One region of the Desulfobulbus oligotrophicus genome, then DNA from elsewhere that is predicted to be linked to it. Evidence: riboswitches for the same ligand, from Rfam matches in the RefSeq annotation. Region 1 holds a riboswitch; each other region holds the start of a gene.

What was found. Region 1 has a riboswitch for cobalamin ahead of HP555_RS01235 (sirohydrochlorin cobaltochelatase). Riboswitches for the same ligand answer to the same signal wherever they lie in the genome.
Region 2: linked by a shared signal. The riboswitch ahead of exbB (TonB-system energizer ExbB) and the one ahead of HP555_RS01235 (sirohydrochlorin cobaltochelatase) in region 1 are both predicted to bind cobalamin.
Region 3: linked by a shared signal. The riboswitch ahead of HP555_RS03645 (methylmalonyl-CoA mutase family protein) and the one ahead of HP555_RS01235 (sirohydrochlorin cobaltochelatase) in region 1 are both predicted to bind cobalamin.

Annotation. Positions count from the first base shown of each region.
Region 1 covers NZ_CP054140.1:279,072-283,704, forward strand. Annotated here, with positions in the region: gene HP555_RS01225 (pyridoxal phosphate-dependent decarboxylase family protein) at 1-1,128, shown strand, start outside; gene HP555_RS01230 (helix-turn-helix domain-containing protein) at 1,125-1,901, shown strand; cobalamin riboswitch at 1,993-2,179, shown strand; gene HP555_RS01235 (sirohydrochlorin cobaltochelatase) at 2,337-3,239, shown strand; gene HP555_RS01240 (FecCD family ABC transporter permease) at 3,239-4,279, shown strand; gene HP555_RS01245 (heme ABC transporter ATP-binding protein) at 4,260-4,633, shown strand, end outside.
Region 2 covers NZ_CP054140.1:1,864,809-1,869,441, reverse strand. Annotated here, with positions in the region: gene HP555_RS08395 (adenosylcobinamide amidohydrolase) at 1-996, opposite strand, end outside; gene HP555_RS08390 (energy transducer TonB) at 1,094-1,828, opposite strand; gene HP555_RS08385 (ExbD/TolR family protein) at 1,825-2,208, opposite strand; gene exbB (TonB-system energizer ExbB) at 2,189-2,620, opposite strand; cobalamin riboswitch at 2,958-3,140, opposite strand; gene HP555_RS08375 (hypothetical protein) at 3,437-3,904, shown strand; gene HP555_RS08370 (hypothetical protein) at 3,990-4,250, shown strand; gene crcB (fluoride efflux transporter CrcB) at 4,364-4,633, shown strand, end outside.
Region 3 covers NZ_CP054140.1:792,794-797,426, forward strand. Annotated here, with positions in the region: gene scpA (methylmalonyl-CoA mutase) at 1-708, opposite strand, end outside; gene HP555_RS03645 (methylmalonyl-CoA mutase family protein) at 705-2,840, opposite strand; cobalamin riboswitch at 2,980-3,164, opposite strand; cobalamin riboswitch at 3,321-3,499, opposite strand; cobalamin riboswitch at 3,648-3,848, shown strand; gene HP555_RS03650 (ribonucleoside triphosphate reductase) at 3,900-4,633, shown strand, end outside.

The DNA of each region.
Region 1 (4,633 bases):
ACCCTGATGGAAAAGTACATGCTTACCACCATGCTCAGACTGGTCGGCTTTGAGCAGGGGTGCGGCCAGATGACCACCGGTTCGAGCAATGCCAATATGATTGCCATGATGGCCGCCCGCAATACCGCTCTGCCGGACATCAAAAACAAGGGACTGTCCGGCGGACCGCCGCTGTTTGCCTTTGTCAATGCAGATGCGCACTACTCCATGGACCGGGCCGCCAACATTCTCGGAATCGGCACTGATCAGCTGCGTAAAGTCGCTGTGGATGAGCACGGCCGCATGGATACAGTCTCCCTGGAAAGGCAGCTTGCCGATGTTCAGGCTCGGGGCGGCCTGCCGTTTTTCGTGGCCGCCACCGCCGGAACCACGGTCCGCGGTGCGTACGATCGTGTTGAACCTCTGCTGGCGTTACGCCGGAAGTACGGTTTCTGGCTGCATGTTGACGGTGCCTGGGGCGGAGCGGTGATCTTCAGTGACGAACTTCGCCGCCGATTCCTGCCGGATCTTGAACAGGCGGACTCCTTCACCCTCGACTTTCACAAGATGCTGGGCACGGCGCTGATGTGCAATGTACTGCTGTTTAATCGGCATCAGGATGTCTTGCGCAGGGTGTGCAGTGCCGGTGACGAAAGTTACATCTTCCACGGCGGGGAAAACGGCGAAATCAGAGATCTCGGTACCCTGTCCCTGCAGTGCGGTCGCCGTGTTGACAGTCTGAAGTGGTTCCTTGACTGGAAATTTTATGGTCAGGCCGGATTTGCAGAACGCGTCGAGCACTACCTCGATCTCTGCCGGTATGCGGAACAGCAGATTAAACGCTTGCCGGAACTTGAGATGGCGGTCCCCAGAGAATCGTTTAACGTCTGTTTTCGATTCCGCACCCCGAACGGCACTCCGGCAGCCCTGTTCAATCAGAATTTGCGCGAGCAGATGCATCACAGCAAACGCGCCCTGATCGGTACCGGCTTTGTCAACGGTGAACTCGTGCTCCGGCTGTTGATCACAAACGTCAATGTCGACAAGCCTGAAATCGACCGGTTCCTCACCGCTGTGATCGAAACCGGACGAGAACTGCTCCAGCAAAAAAACAGTCTCCAGCACAACAATACAGCGAGGCGGCCATGAGCGACAACGAGTATGCGATGACCCAGAAAGAGGCTGCTGATTTCCTTGATGTTTCTATTAAGTCCATCACTCGCTACCGCAAGCGCGGTCTTCCCTTTAAGATGATACTCAACCCGGCCACCGGCAAACAGGAGGTCCGTTTTCGCCGACCGGATCTGGAAAAATGGAGCGACGGCCGCCGACTGATGGCCACCTATGCCCGGGACGCAGAGCCAACCGCTCCACCGCCCCCTGCCCCTGTTGCCTCACCAGCCGCCGCAGACGACAGCTACCTTGATGAACTGCTGCAGTCCTATAAAAATCAGATCGGCCTGCTTCGTGACCAGCTCGAAGACATGCGCGAACAACTGGCACGGCGTGACCGGCAGATTGACGATCTGATGCGAATGATGGTGGGTTTACAGTTAGAGTATAAACCAATGCCGCTCGCCCCGGATGAGCAACCTCAGGACGACCGCCTGTCCGCAGACCGTCCGTCTGATCTGTACGAAGCCATCGTGCTGCCTGCCGATTTCACATCTCTGCACACAGCTACCCCAGCGTCTCCCCCGCCGGATCGACAGGAAGTATGGCATCCCAAAAAAACGTTCAGCCGTGAACAGCTGGCTGCTTCGGTGCAACGACTCCGGCAAAAGGGGAAAAGCTATGAAGAGATCGCCCGGGCCCTTGATCAGATCCAGGCGGCCCCCCCTTCGGGCCGGCTCGAATGGAGCGCCTCCGAAGTACAGTCCCTCTTACCCCCCCTGGTGGACAACACGCTCGCCATGGACTGATCCGCACAACAGCGGGCACCAATGCCGGGCTCCCGTTTTTCTGCACAACCTTTATTCACGGCTTGACTTCACCGGAAGCGACGGGTACGATGGCTCGCACTGACATTCAGGTGTCCAGATCAACGGATGAAAAGGGAATCCGGTGCAAAACCGGAACGGGCCCGCCGCTGTAACCGGGGACAGATCCCGCACGAACGTCACTGCTCCGTCAGGAATGGGAAGACGCGGGACGAGGTCGATCCGGAAGTCAGAAGACCTGCCTGAATTATGGATCCCGCGTCTGCAGGCACAGGAACGGGACAGGCTCCAGCGGTAAGCACGGGATATCCTGGATCATAAAGAATGATCCGGGATTTTTTTATTTCAGCCTCCCGGTTCAGCCCGGCATGCACCAGTACTGCTGCTCTGGTATGCCTCCAACCGAGAAAACCCATCATGCATGAGAACAAAGCGATTGTCCTGGCCACGTTCGGCACAACAGTGGAAACAGCCCTTTCCGGACTGCTGTCCATTCGTCGGGCCATGACTGAGGCGTTTCCACAGATTCCGGTCAGGATGGCCTTTACAGCCAATCAGATCCGGCAGATCTGGCAGCGTCGTGCCCAGGACCCCATCTATCTGAACACGCATCCGGAAGTTCCCGACGAGATCCTTAAAGTCCAGGGTGTCCTGGCGGCCATAGCCAATCTCCAGGACCGGGGTGTCGACACTTTGATCGTCCAGTCGACCCACATTGTCCCGGCTGAGGAGTTCCACGACCTCGGCGCCTATGTTCGCGGACTGACCTCGATCAGTACCATGAAGCCGAGATGGCGACCTTTTAAAACCATTGCCCTGGGCCGACCGCTTTTGGGCAGCTATCACCTCCAACGCCCCTACGCCGACGACATCCGCCGGGCTGCTGAAGCATTATCCGACGACGCTGCCCTGGCTCGTGACAAAAAAGCCGCCCTCGTCTACATGGGCCACGGCAACCACTTCTTTCCCTCCGGTGGCCTGTATCTTGAATTTGCCGCCCGCATGCGTCAGCTGTATCCCGATGTGCTGACCCTGATTGCCACAGCGGAAGGTTTTCCCGATCTTGACGACATCCTCACCGATCTGTGCCACCATGGGGTTCAGCGGGTGATACTCAAGCCCTTTTTACTGGTTGCCGGTGAACACGCCGCCAACGATCTCGCCGGACCGGAAGAGGACTCCTGGCTGTCAAGGCTTACAGCACAGGGGTTTGAAGTCACGCCTGTGCTTACAGGGTTGAGCCAGTGTCCGGCTCTGGTACAGATATTTATAGACCATGCGGCAGAAGCCGCTGCCGATGCGGGAGTCGAGTTGCACTGATGACCAGACCAACCATGACAGCGTGGCTGCTGCCACTGGTCATAGCCGTGATGGCGGCAATTGCCTTCTCGGCAACCCTCGGTTTTCTCCAGGTCTCAGTTTCAGATGTGGTGGCTGTTCTCTTTGCCAGGCTGAGCGGTCAGGCACCGCCTGCAGATATCGACCCGGTTGCCGCCACGGTGATCACTGATGTCCGTCTGCCCCGCATACTGGCCTCCGTCCTGGTCGGCGGCCTGCTCGGTGTCAGCGGGGCCGTCTTTCAGGCCATTCTGCTCAACCCGCTTGCAGACTCGTACACCCTGGGCATCTCCACAGGAGCAGCCTTTGGAGCCTCGCTCGTCATTGTCTTGCAGATCTTCGGCCTTTCTCTACCCACCAGCGTGACTGTTCCGATCTTTGCCTTCGGCGGCGCCGTGGGCACCCTGGCCGTGGTTCTGTTTTTAGCATCCGGGGATCGACGACTCTCCTCCACAAGTCTTATTCTGGCCGGAGTCATTGTGGCGGCTATCTTGTCGGCAGCCATCGGTTTTCTGAAGTTCCTTGCCGATGAACAGGTCGGCCTGATCGTTTTCTGGCTCATGGGCAGCCTTGCCGGAGCCTCCTGGTCCAGTATCGTCCTGCTGGCACCCGCGGCCCTGTTCGGCACCCTGGTGGCTGTCTACTACAGTCGCGACCTCAACATCATGGCCACCGGCGACCGCACAGCCACTTCCCTCGGGGTGCATGCCGTGCGCATTCGGCTCTCCCTGCTCGTTGTGACCTCACTGATGACCGCGCTTGCTGTTTCGGTCTCCGGTATCATCGGCTTTGTCGGCCTGATCGTTCCGCATATGCTCCGCCACCTGGTCGGTCCGGACAATCGGCTCCTGGTGCCGCTGGCCTTTTTTGCCGGCGGCCTGCTTCTCCTGGTGGCCGACACCTTAACCCGGGCCGTGCTGCCGACGGAGGTGCCGATCGGCGTGTTGACCGCCCTGCTCGGCGGGCCGTTTTTCTGTATCCTTTTTAAGCGAAGGCAACGGGATGGCGCAGCCGTATTCTGATCACCAGCACCATCCGCTCTGGTCGCTGACCAACATCAACTTCAGCTACGGCAACCAGCCGGTGCTGCACAACATCAGTCTGCAGCTCGAACACGGCTACTGTACCGGTATCCTCGGGCCCAATGGCTGCGGCAAGACCACGCTGCTTGATCTTCTTGCCGGGCTGCGCACCCCGAATAGCGGCACCATCACCTTCCGGGGACAGCCGCTGCAGCTCTGGCCCAAAAAACAGCTGGCCCGCCTGCTGTCGCTGGTTCCGCAGGATTTCATGGTCCGGTTCGGCTTCTCGGTGCGTGAGGTTGTCGAGATGGGACTGCATCCCCACCTGCATCGCTTTGCCCTCCCGAGCCAAAC
Region 2 (4,633 bases), 1.5 Mb from region 1:
GGCATGGGCAGCCATGATCTCCTGTTGACAGGTCTGCGGCAGTACCCCCCAGGAGATCTTGTCTCGCAAATGAACCAGGGCGGCTACGGCGGCAACGGTTAAAGGATCACGTTCGATTGCCAGAAAATTACTGCGCAGCAGTGCAGCCAGTTCCTGATCAAGAAACGCACAGATCATATCCTGCATTCCGATCCGGTTTAAGCCGAAACGTTCCAGATGAATTTTCGCTGAACATTGGCTGATCGGCGTGAGCTGGTTCTGGCGGGCAAGCGACTGTTTTGTGGCCTCGTACACAGCCCGGCCGATCATCTCTCCCAGTTTGACGTGTTTACCACTGCTGGTCAGCGGCACTTCGTCGTTTTCCAGGGCGGCAACCGCGATCTGATCAGTGCCGGTGCCGGTGGCCAGACCATCGGAATACCGGGAGTTAACCGCCAGCTCCTGCAACACCGCCACCTTGGCCTCAGTGGCAGTCATAATGCAGCGGGTCAGGGCTCCAGGGGTTAACGGTCTGCTGATAAACACCATGGTGTTGATCGTGCCCGGCCCGGGAACAGTGGTTGCCGTGGTCAGGGATTCAAACCCGGTCGCAGTCTCCACAACCGTGGCAGGATCACCCACCCGGCCGGCATTGGCATCCACACCGCCGGTACAGATTGCAGCAACGGTCAGACCGCGAAACTGTTGCTGTGCAATACAGGCATTGTGCATGTTGGCAGCCGTCCCCAAAGTGGCGCACTGTTCAGCAGGCAGGCCGTACTGGGCACAGATGGTCCGACGGTAGCTGTGGGGGTCATCACAGGGCTGTGCCGACAAGCGCTTGCTGTGACCAGCGGGTTCACAGCTCTGGTGATTGTACACACAGGTAAGATCAAAACGCAGGCCTCCGGCAACAGGACAGGTGGAGAGGATGCTGTGCGGTTTGAGAAAACAGGCGCAAAGTATTTTTTCCTGCCGATGAATTTCAACGCCATTGTACAAAGTGTCGATGAGCATGCCGGGGTTTTCCTCGAAACCTTCTGGTTTCTCGAGCCGAAAAGGAGTTCTTCAGTGGGTTGGCGGGTTGGTCCAGGTCAGATGCTGATAAAACTTTTCACCCTTCAAGCTTGAAGGTGATCGTCTGTTCCACCATGGCCTTGACCGCCACACCCTTCACCGTGCCCGGCTTAAAGCGCCAGTTGCTGATACAACGCAGCACACTCTCTTCAAAAACACCCTGGGGATCGGCGCTCAGCACCGCAATGCGCCCGACCTTGCCGCGCTCGTCAACCAAAAACCTCACCTTGATCCACCCCTGAATATTGCGCCGTTTGGCAGCCGGCGGATAGATCGGCGATGCCTTGGCCAGCACAGCCAGGGGACCGTCGAGCTGACTGACACTGAAAACACCGCCACCGCCGCCACCTCTTCTCGGTTCGGTTGTTTTCGGCTGATTCGCAGGTGCGGCGGGTGCTGCTGTCTCAGCTGTCGAAGGTGTTTCCCGGGACTCTGTGGTTTCTGCCGCTGCAACCGGTACGATTTCCACAGCCTGCGTCTTTTCCGGTACCGGCTGAATGGTTTTTTTGGGCTTTACCTGCTGTTGTGGCTTCTTTTTTGCCACTGGTTTGGGAACCGTCTTTTTTTTCACTGCCGGGGTCGGCGGCGTTGATTCGACCTTCGGCGGTGCTGCCGGTTCAACGGTTTCGACAGGACCGGCAGCCAGGATGGAAAAATCAAGAGGCACCGGTACCCGCATGATCTGGCTTTGCTGCCCCAGAGAGACCGCACTCCACAGAAGCACTGCATGTAAAAGTACGGAAAAAGTGGTGGCCCCGGCCTGTCGATTCATGGCTGCTGTTCGGTCTGCAGGCTTAAGGTGGTAAATTCCAGCTGTTTGACAGCCTCATACAGATCGACAAACAGCTGGAGCGCTATATCCCGGTCTGCACGGATCGTGATCGGCGTGTCCCGGCTCACCTCCGCCAGTGCAGTTGCCAGTTCCGGTAACGGGGTTTCACTGTTTTCCACCCAGACGGTTCCCTCTTTGGTAATGGCAATGGTCAGAGGCTGCTGAAGAGACGCATCCTGCACAGCCTCGGCTTTAGGCAGGTCAACCTTAATACCGCCGGTGGCGATGAAGGTTGAAGTGGTGAGAACAATGGTCAGCAACACCAGCATCACATCAACCAGCGGAATAACATTCAGATAATCAAATTCCCTTTCGTCCATGACTGATATCCCATTGCATGAGCAGTACCTTGCAACGCCGGAGTAAAAAGTTGTACATGGCCACCGCCGGAATGGCAACCAGCAGACCCATTGCCGTTGCTTTCAGGGCCAGGGCCAGACCGGTCATGATCTTGGCGGTATCAAATCCCACCGAGCCGATATCGTAAAAGGTGAGCATAATGCCGAGCACTGTACCGAGCAGGCCGATATAGGGGGCATTGGAGCCGATGGTGGCAATCATATGGAGTTTGCTGGTCAGATGCAGTTCCAGCTCTCTGCGGTCCCGGTACTGTTCAACACGGGTTGAACGATAGACGAGCCAGCGCTCGAGCGCCACGGCAACTGCAATCACACTGAGCAGTCCAAGAAAACCGAGCACCCCGAAATCTATCAACCTCTGCAGATGTTCCATGGAGATCCTTGCTGATCAAAAAAAGATATGGGTAGAAGATCGGCCTGCCAAAAGTGCGCATAACCGACAGACCATCAGCCGGGAGATGGTGCGAGGTGGCCCTGCAGGCAGCAGCGGGAACACTGCCTGTTCCGGTGCAACACTGTCGCGGAAGGATAAAACGATAGCATCCTCTGCAGGGCTCCCGACATGATGGTCAGGTAAAGCCGACCAGCAGCCGGAATGACCACAGCCTGTGAAACGGGCGAAAAAAAATCCCGGACCGAAAATTCGATCCGGGATAGCCCTATTTATCCACAGAAGTGATGAACCGGGTACGCTGCCGTCCTCGCAGCCGTCTCCTCTATCCATTCAGGCAGGTCTTCTGACTCACGGTTCATCCTACTGACTGCGCCTTCCCGGCCCCATGGGCCAGTGACATCCTGCAGCGTTCGTCCCCGATTACAGCGGCGGGCCCGTCCTCGATTCTCACGAGGTTCCCTCTTACGTTTATACAAACACCTGAACTTGAAATGGATAGAACCCATGCACCACAGATTGTCAAGGAAATTGTTTTGCAGGCAGGGTCACATACCATATACTGAAGGAAAGATATGTGCGTTTTCAATGACCTGGCGTTTTCTTCCAGTGGTGAGAGCCGTCACGGCAAAAGGCCTCTTCTGATCTGTTCCTTACCTGTGATGTATGGTTGTATCTTCCGGCAGAGTCAGGGTATATATCTGAGTTGCCCGTGCAAACAGACCTTGTGCCGGGTGGACGAAACATATGACCATAAGCACCTGCTCCCATCATCGCCCTTACCTGTGGTCAAGCGAAATGAAAACAATCCTCACAACCCTTCTCGTCTGTTTACTGGCAGGTACAGCCTGGGCCACCAGGCAGTTTCCGGAAATGCTGGTGTACAACAACACAACCTACGACATGTACACCACCCCGCTGGAAGCGCTCTTTCCCGCAGGAAAAACCAAAACCTTTGTGCCACGACCGCCCTCAACAGCCTGTATACGTGGGTACGTCGGTTCATGGAAAATAGAAGATGATTGGCTGTTCCTTGTTGCCCTATACGACGGTACCCCGCATCGAAGCGTCATACCACTGACCGAAATTGATCCACAGTGGGTCTCACCTGTGAGGGCGGACTGGTTTTCCGGTACTCTGCGCCTCGGCAGCGGTAGGATCCTGTCGCGAGCCATGGGCGTTGATGCAACACGAGAAAAGGAAGTTTATCTGGATGTCAAAAACGGCAAGGTCATCTCAAGCCGCCACGTTCACAATACAAAATAAGACAGACCAAACAAACACCGCCACCTGGAAAACCTATAGCAATCCACAGTATGCTTTCATCTTCAAATATCCGCAAAACTGGGTTGTGGAAGATGAAGGATACCATGAGACTGCCGGAGGGTGCCGGGCAGACGTACCCTCGCTGGCACTTTATGAACAGGGAAAGGAAGAAAATTTAAACGATTGGATTCGTGTAAATCCCCGGCAGTTTATGCGTGAGGATGGAAGATGTTTAGAGATCAGAAAACATGCCATCTGCACCTACAGTACGGATGCAGCGGTGCCGGCAGCATACAACCATTTTGTTGCCGACTTTACCTTGCAACCGACTACGAAAAAACGATAAACAGATATATCCGGCCAACTGCCTATGCAGCACGACCAGATTTCAGTGCACACAACAAACATTCATATTCTCACTCTTCCGGATGCCGACAGCTGCATCTGCTGCATTTTTAGATGAACAGGCACACTCTATACGCTCTTGTCATTGTCGCCGCCGGCGGCGCGCTCGGTTCAGCAGGTCGCCATCTGCTTGCCGGATGGATCCTGCATCACACCATGGGCTGGCGTTTTCCGCTGGGTACGTTTATCGTCAATGTTCTTGGCTGCCTGGTCATTGGCGTGCTGGCAGGTTTTGTTATTAAATACAACTTCTTTTCCGCCGAGGCCCGGCTGTTCCTCTTCACCGGTATTGCCGGTGGGTTTACCACCTTTTCCGCCTTTGGA
Region 3 (4,633 bases), 510 kb from region 1:
CTTGGGCATGTTCTTCGAGGTAAAGGCGAAGATGTCGGAGATGATGCGCATACTCTGCGCCGGCGGATAGATGTAGGTGTTGCGCACCATGTATTCCTTGAGGATGTCGTTCTGGATGGTGCCGCCCAGTTGCGACTGCTTCACCCCCTGTTCCTCGGCGGCAACGATGTAGAAGGCCATGATCGGCAGCACCGCACCATTCATGGTCATGGACACCGTCATCTGATCGAGCGGGATACCGGCAAAGAGCACGTTCATATCCAGGATCGAATCAACGGCCACACCGGCCTTGCCCACATCGCCGACCACACGCGCGTGATCAGAATCATAGCCCCGGTGGGTCGCCAGATCAAAGGCGATGGACAACCCCATCTGACCGGCTGCAAGGTTGCGGCGGTAGAAGGCGTTACTTTCCTCGGCAGTGGAAAACCCGGCGTACTGACGGACGGTCCAGGGGCGCTGCACGAACATGGTGCCATAGGGGCCGCGCAGGTAGGGCGGGATGCCGGCCATGTAGCTGAGGTGGTCCAGGGCGTCGTAATCTTTCCTGGTGTAGAGCGGTTTGACATCGATCTGCTCGACCGTGCGCCAGGCCAGTTCTTCGGCGGTGAGGCCGGTCTCCTTCTTGACCTTGGCTGCCCAGGCTTGATAATCCATGGGCGCAGAGACAGGCTTGAATCCAATGGTGGTAAAGTCAGGCGAACTCATGCGATCACCTCCAGATGTTTTTGCAGTTTGGTGAGCAGCTCCAGGGCATTGACACGAACATGGAGGAACTCATCCACGCCTGCCTCCTTAAAAGCATCCACATGTTCTTTAGGGAATCCCGCAAGGATGATCATGATGTGGGGATCAGCAGCTTTCAGCTGTTGCGCCAGTGCAGGGACAATATCCGGATACGTGGCATCAGTGGAACAGATGACCACGGCTTTAGCTCCAGAATCGAGTGTAGCCTTGGCTGCCTCGTCAACGGTGCCAAAGCCGTTGTTGCCGATGGTCTCAAAACCGCCGACATTGAAAAAGGCGGTGGAAAAATCAGCTCGGGCTTTGTGCTGGGGAATGGGCCCCATATTGGCCAAAAAGAGCTTGGGAACGATGCCGGTACGGGCCGTGTAATCCTCGGTGGCACGACGGATCTTTTCAAAGGGTTCGGCACCGCGATGGATGTTGAGCGGTTGAACGGCGATCTCCCCGGCCTCTTTCTGCAGAGCACCGGCCACCATACCCAAGGTGGCTCCCCGGCGGGCAGCCTTGATGGTCTGGGCCATAACTGTACTGTCAAGAGTGGAGCGACATTCGCGGATGGCTGTCAGGGCCGCAGCGCAGGCCTGGTCGTCGATACTGCCCGCATGGGCCTTGAGCGCCTGTGTCCTTTTCTCGCGGAACCCCTGATGATCAAAAGGCTCGGCCAGTTGGCGTTTCTCCTGCAAATTCGGATACATGTTGGTGCCGACGAACCGGTCAGTGCGCGTGGCAACGTTTTTCGCTCGCTGTGCCGCTGTCTCAGCCACCCCTTCCTGTGGCATCCCCTTCTCAAGTGCAGCCAGCATGCCGCCGGCTGCCTCGATATCCTGGAACAGCTTCCAGGCCTTCTCGGCCAACTGGGCGGTTATCTTCTCCACATACCAGCAGCCGCCGGCCGGATCGATCACCTTATCGAAATGGCCCTCATCTTTGAGCACGATCTGCACATTGCGGGCAATACGACGGGAAAACTCGTTGGGTGTGCGGAAGATCTCATCAAAAGGCCCGACGTGCATGCTGTCGACACCACCGGCAATGCCGGAAAAAGCTTCAGTGGAAACGCGCAGCATATTTACCCAGGGGTCCACCTCGGTCTTGTTCCACGTGGCTGTACGGGCATGAACATACATCTTCTGAGCCTCGGCATTACCACCGAAGGAGTCGATTACCTGGGCCCAGACCATTCGTGCAGCGCGGAACTTGGCAATTTCCATAAAGAAGTCATTGCCGATTGCAAACTCAAAGTTCATGCGCACCGCAATATCGTTGATGCCAAGTCCGCGTTCAAGCAGGGCGCGGATGTAGGCCACTCCGGTGGCCAGGGCATAGGCAATATCCTGCACAGCATTACCGCCGCTGTTACGGTAATCTTCCGTGCCAACGGTGATTGTACGCACTTTAGGGGCATGCTCCATGGCCCACAGGGTGAGTTGCGCCATCCGGTCGTAGGCCTCGGCCGAAGAACAGGGCAGCTTTCCCGCAACGGCCAGTACACCCAGGGGATCAACCACCAGCGAACCCTCAAGATCAGCAGGCGACTGTCCCTGGTCCTCAATCAGGGCAACAACCAGTGCTGTCTGGGCTATCCCCGTGGCACCGCAGGTGATCCTGCAGGGGTGGGCGGTCAGGTCGATACCCTCCAGGGCAACTTTGGCGTCACTCAGACTTGCAAGCGACAGGCCATCCTTGCCGACCATCTCCGCCGGAGCCTGATCCGGGTCATATCCATTTAAGGTAGCCTGGTCGAACACGATGTTAAGGCTGTTCTGGCCCCGGGTGAGATCATACCTGGCGGCACGATTGAACTCTTCGGGATCGGGCTGGGTAATCTCCTGGGCAATGTGCCAGGCATTGACCCTGGGGCCTGAAGCCGTGGTACCACGCATGTAGGGCGCCTCACCGGGCAGGGTATCGACCAGGGGCAGACCGTCGAGGTCGTGGATGAAGTACATCGGCTGAATGTCAATGCCTTCGTAGGTTTTTTTGACCAAAGTCTTGTCAAAGGACTTGCCCTTCAACTGCTTTTCCACCTCTGCCAGCCACTCGGCATGGGTGTTGGCCGGAAAATCTTTAAGAATGTCCAATGCTGTTCCCATTTTTACTCCTTGTCATTTGGTTAACAAAAAACCCCCGACCCTTTCGGGCCGGGGGTTCCCCTGTCTCTGCACCGCTGATAACACGCAGGCCTCGAACCTGCACAGTGCTGGGATCAACAACGGGAACCACGGCCGCTTACGCTGATCAAAAAAACCGGCAGGTCTTCTGGCTTTCGGATCACCCTACTCTCCACGTCTTCCCGATCAAATCGACCAGTGACATAAGGCGGATTTCGTCCCCGATTACAGCGGCCGGACCGCGACGGACTTGCACCGTCTTCCCTGTTAGGCCATTACAATGGCACCGATTTTTTCTTCTAAAACAACGAGTTAAAACCGAACTACCTGACTACATCGGACCAGCATTCCCCCAATATCTTCCATGAAAAAACGACAAAAAAAATCCCCGGATCAATATAGATTGATCCGGGGATGCCCTGGTTTATCCACGTATCGGTGCCCTCCCTGGTCCAGGGGGAAAGCGCTGTCATCTTTCAGGCAGGTCTTCTGACTCTCGGATCATCCTACTGACTGCGCCTTCCCAGCCTTTTAGCCAGTGACATTGTGCAGCGTTCGTCCCCGAATACAGCGGCGGGCCCGTCTCCGATTCACACGGAGTTCCCTTTTATCCTTACGGAACCTGAAGATGGTACAACAGAATACCGACACTAAAACGAAATCGATCATGACTGTCAAGATAAAAAACTGAAGGATGCGATGTAATCATGCATGCATTGCACCTCCTCCTGTACAGTAACAACACATCAGGCAACGCCTTTTTTAGTGTTGACCATAAACTGAAAACACAATATATAGTGGTCAAGCGGTTCCTCCTGTCCTGAGAGCCAGGAGGAGAATAGGGAATCCGGTGCAAATCCGGAACTGTCGCGCAGCGGTAATCAGGAACGAACATTGTCAAAGACACTGGTCAGTTGACCGGGAAGTGACAACCAGTAGGTTCCCCAATCGCCTGAAAGTCCGAAGACCTGCCGTGAAACCACAGCCGCACATGCAACGGCTGTCACCTGCACCCTCTTGCCTCGCGTCAAGGAGAGAGCCATGTCACACGTCTGTCTGCAACCCTCTGTCAAAGTATTCACCACGATCAGAAAACGCGATCAGCGTCTGGTTCCGTTCGAGTCGGGAAAGATCACCAGCGCTCTTCTCAAAGCCGGTCAGGCCACCGGAGAATTCGGGCTCCCCGAAGCCCGGCGGTTGACCATACATGCCCTGGCCGTTGCCCAAACCCTCCTTGATACCGATGCCCCCTGTGTCGAGGAAATTCAAGATGTGGTGGAAGAGGTTCTGCTCTCCTCCATGTATAAAAAAACGGCCAAGGCCTATATCCTCTATCGGGACCAGCATGCCCGCATCCGGGAGATGGTCACCCGAACGGACCTGTCCCTGATCGACAGCTATCTGCAACGGCTGGACTGGCAGGTGCAGGAAAACTCCAACATGTGTTATTCACTGCAGGGGTTGAACAACTACATCTCCAGTGAAGTCAGCCGGACCTACTGGCTCAACAAGATCTATCCCGCCGAGGTTCGCAGAGCGCACCTGAACGGTGATCTCCATGTCCACGATCTGAACCTGCTGTCCGTCTACTGTGTCGGGTGGGACCTTCGTGATCTGCTTTTAAGCGGTTTTACCGGTGCCCCGGGAAAGGCGGAAAGTGCACCGGCCAGACATTTCCGCAGTGCTCTTGGCCAAATAGTGAACTTCTTCTATACATTACAGGGAGAGGCTGCCGGAGCACAGGCCTTTTCCAGCTTCGACACCCTGCTCGCTCC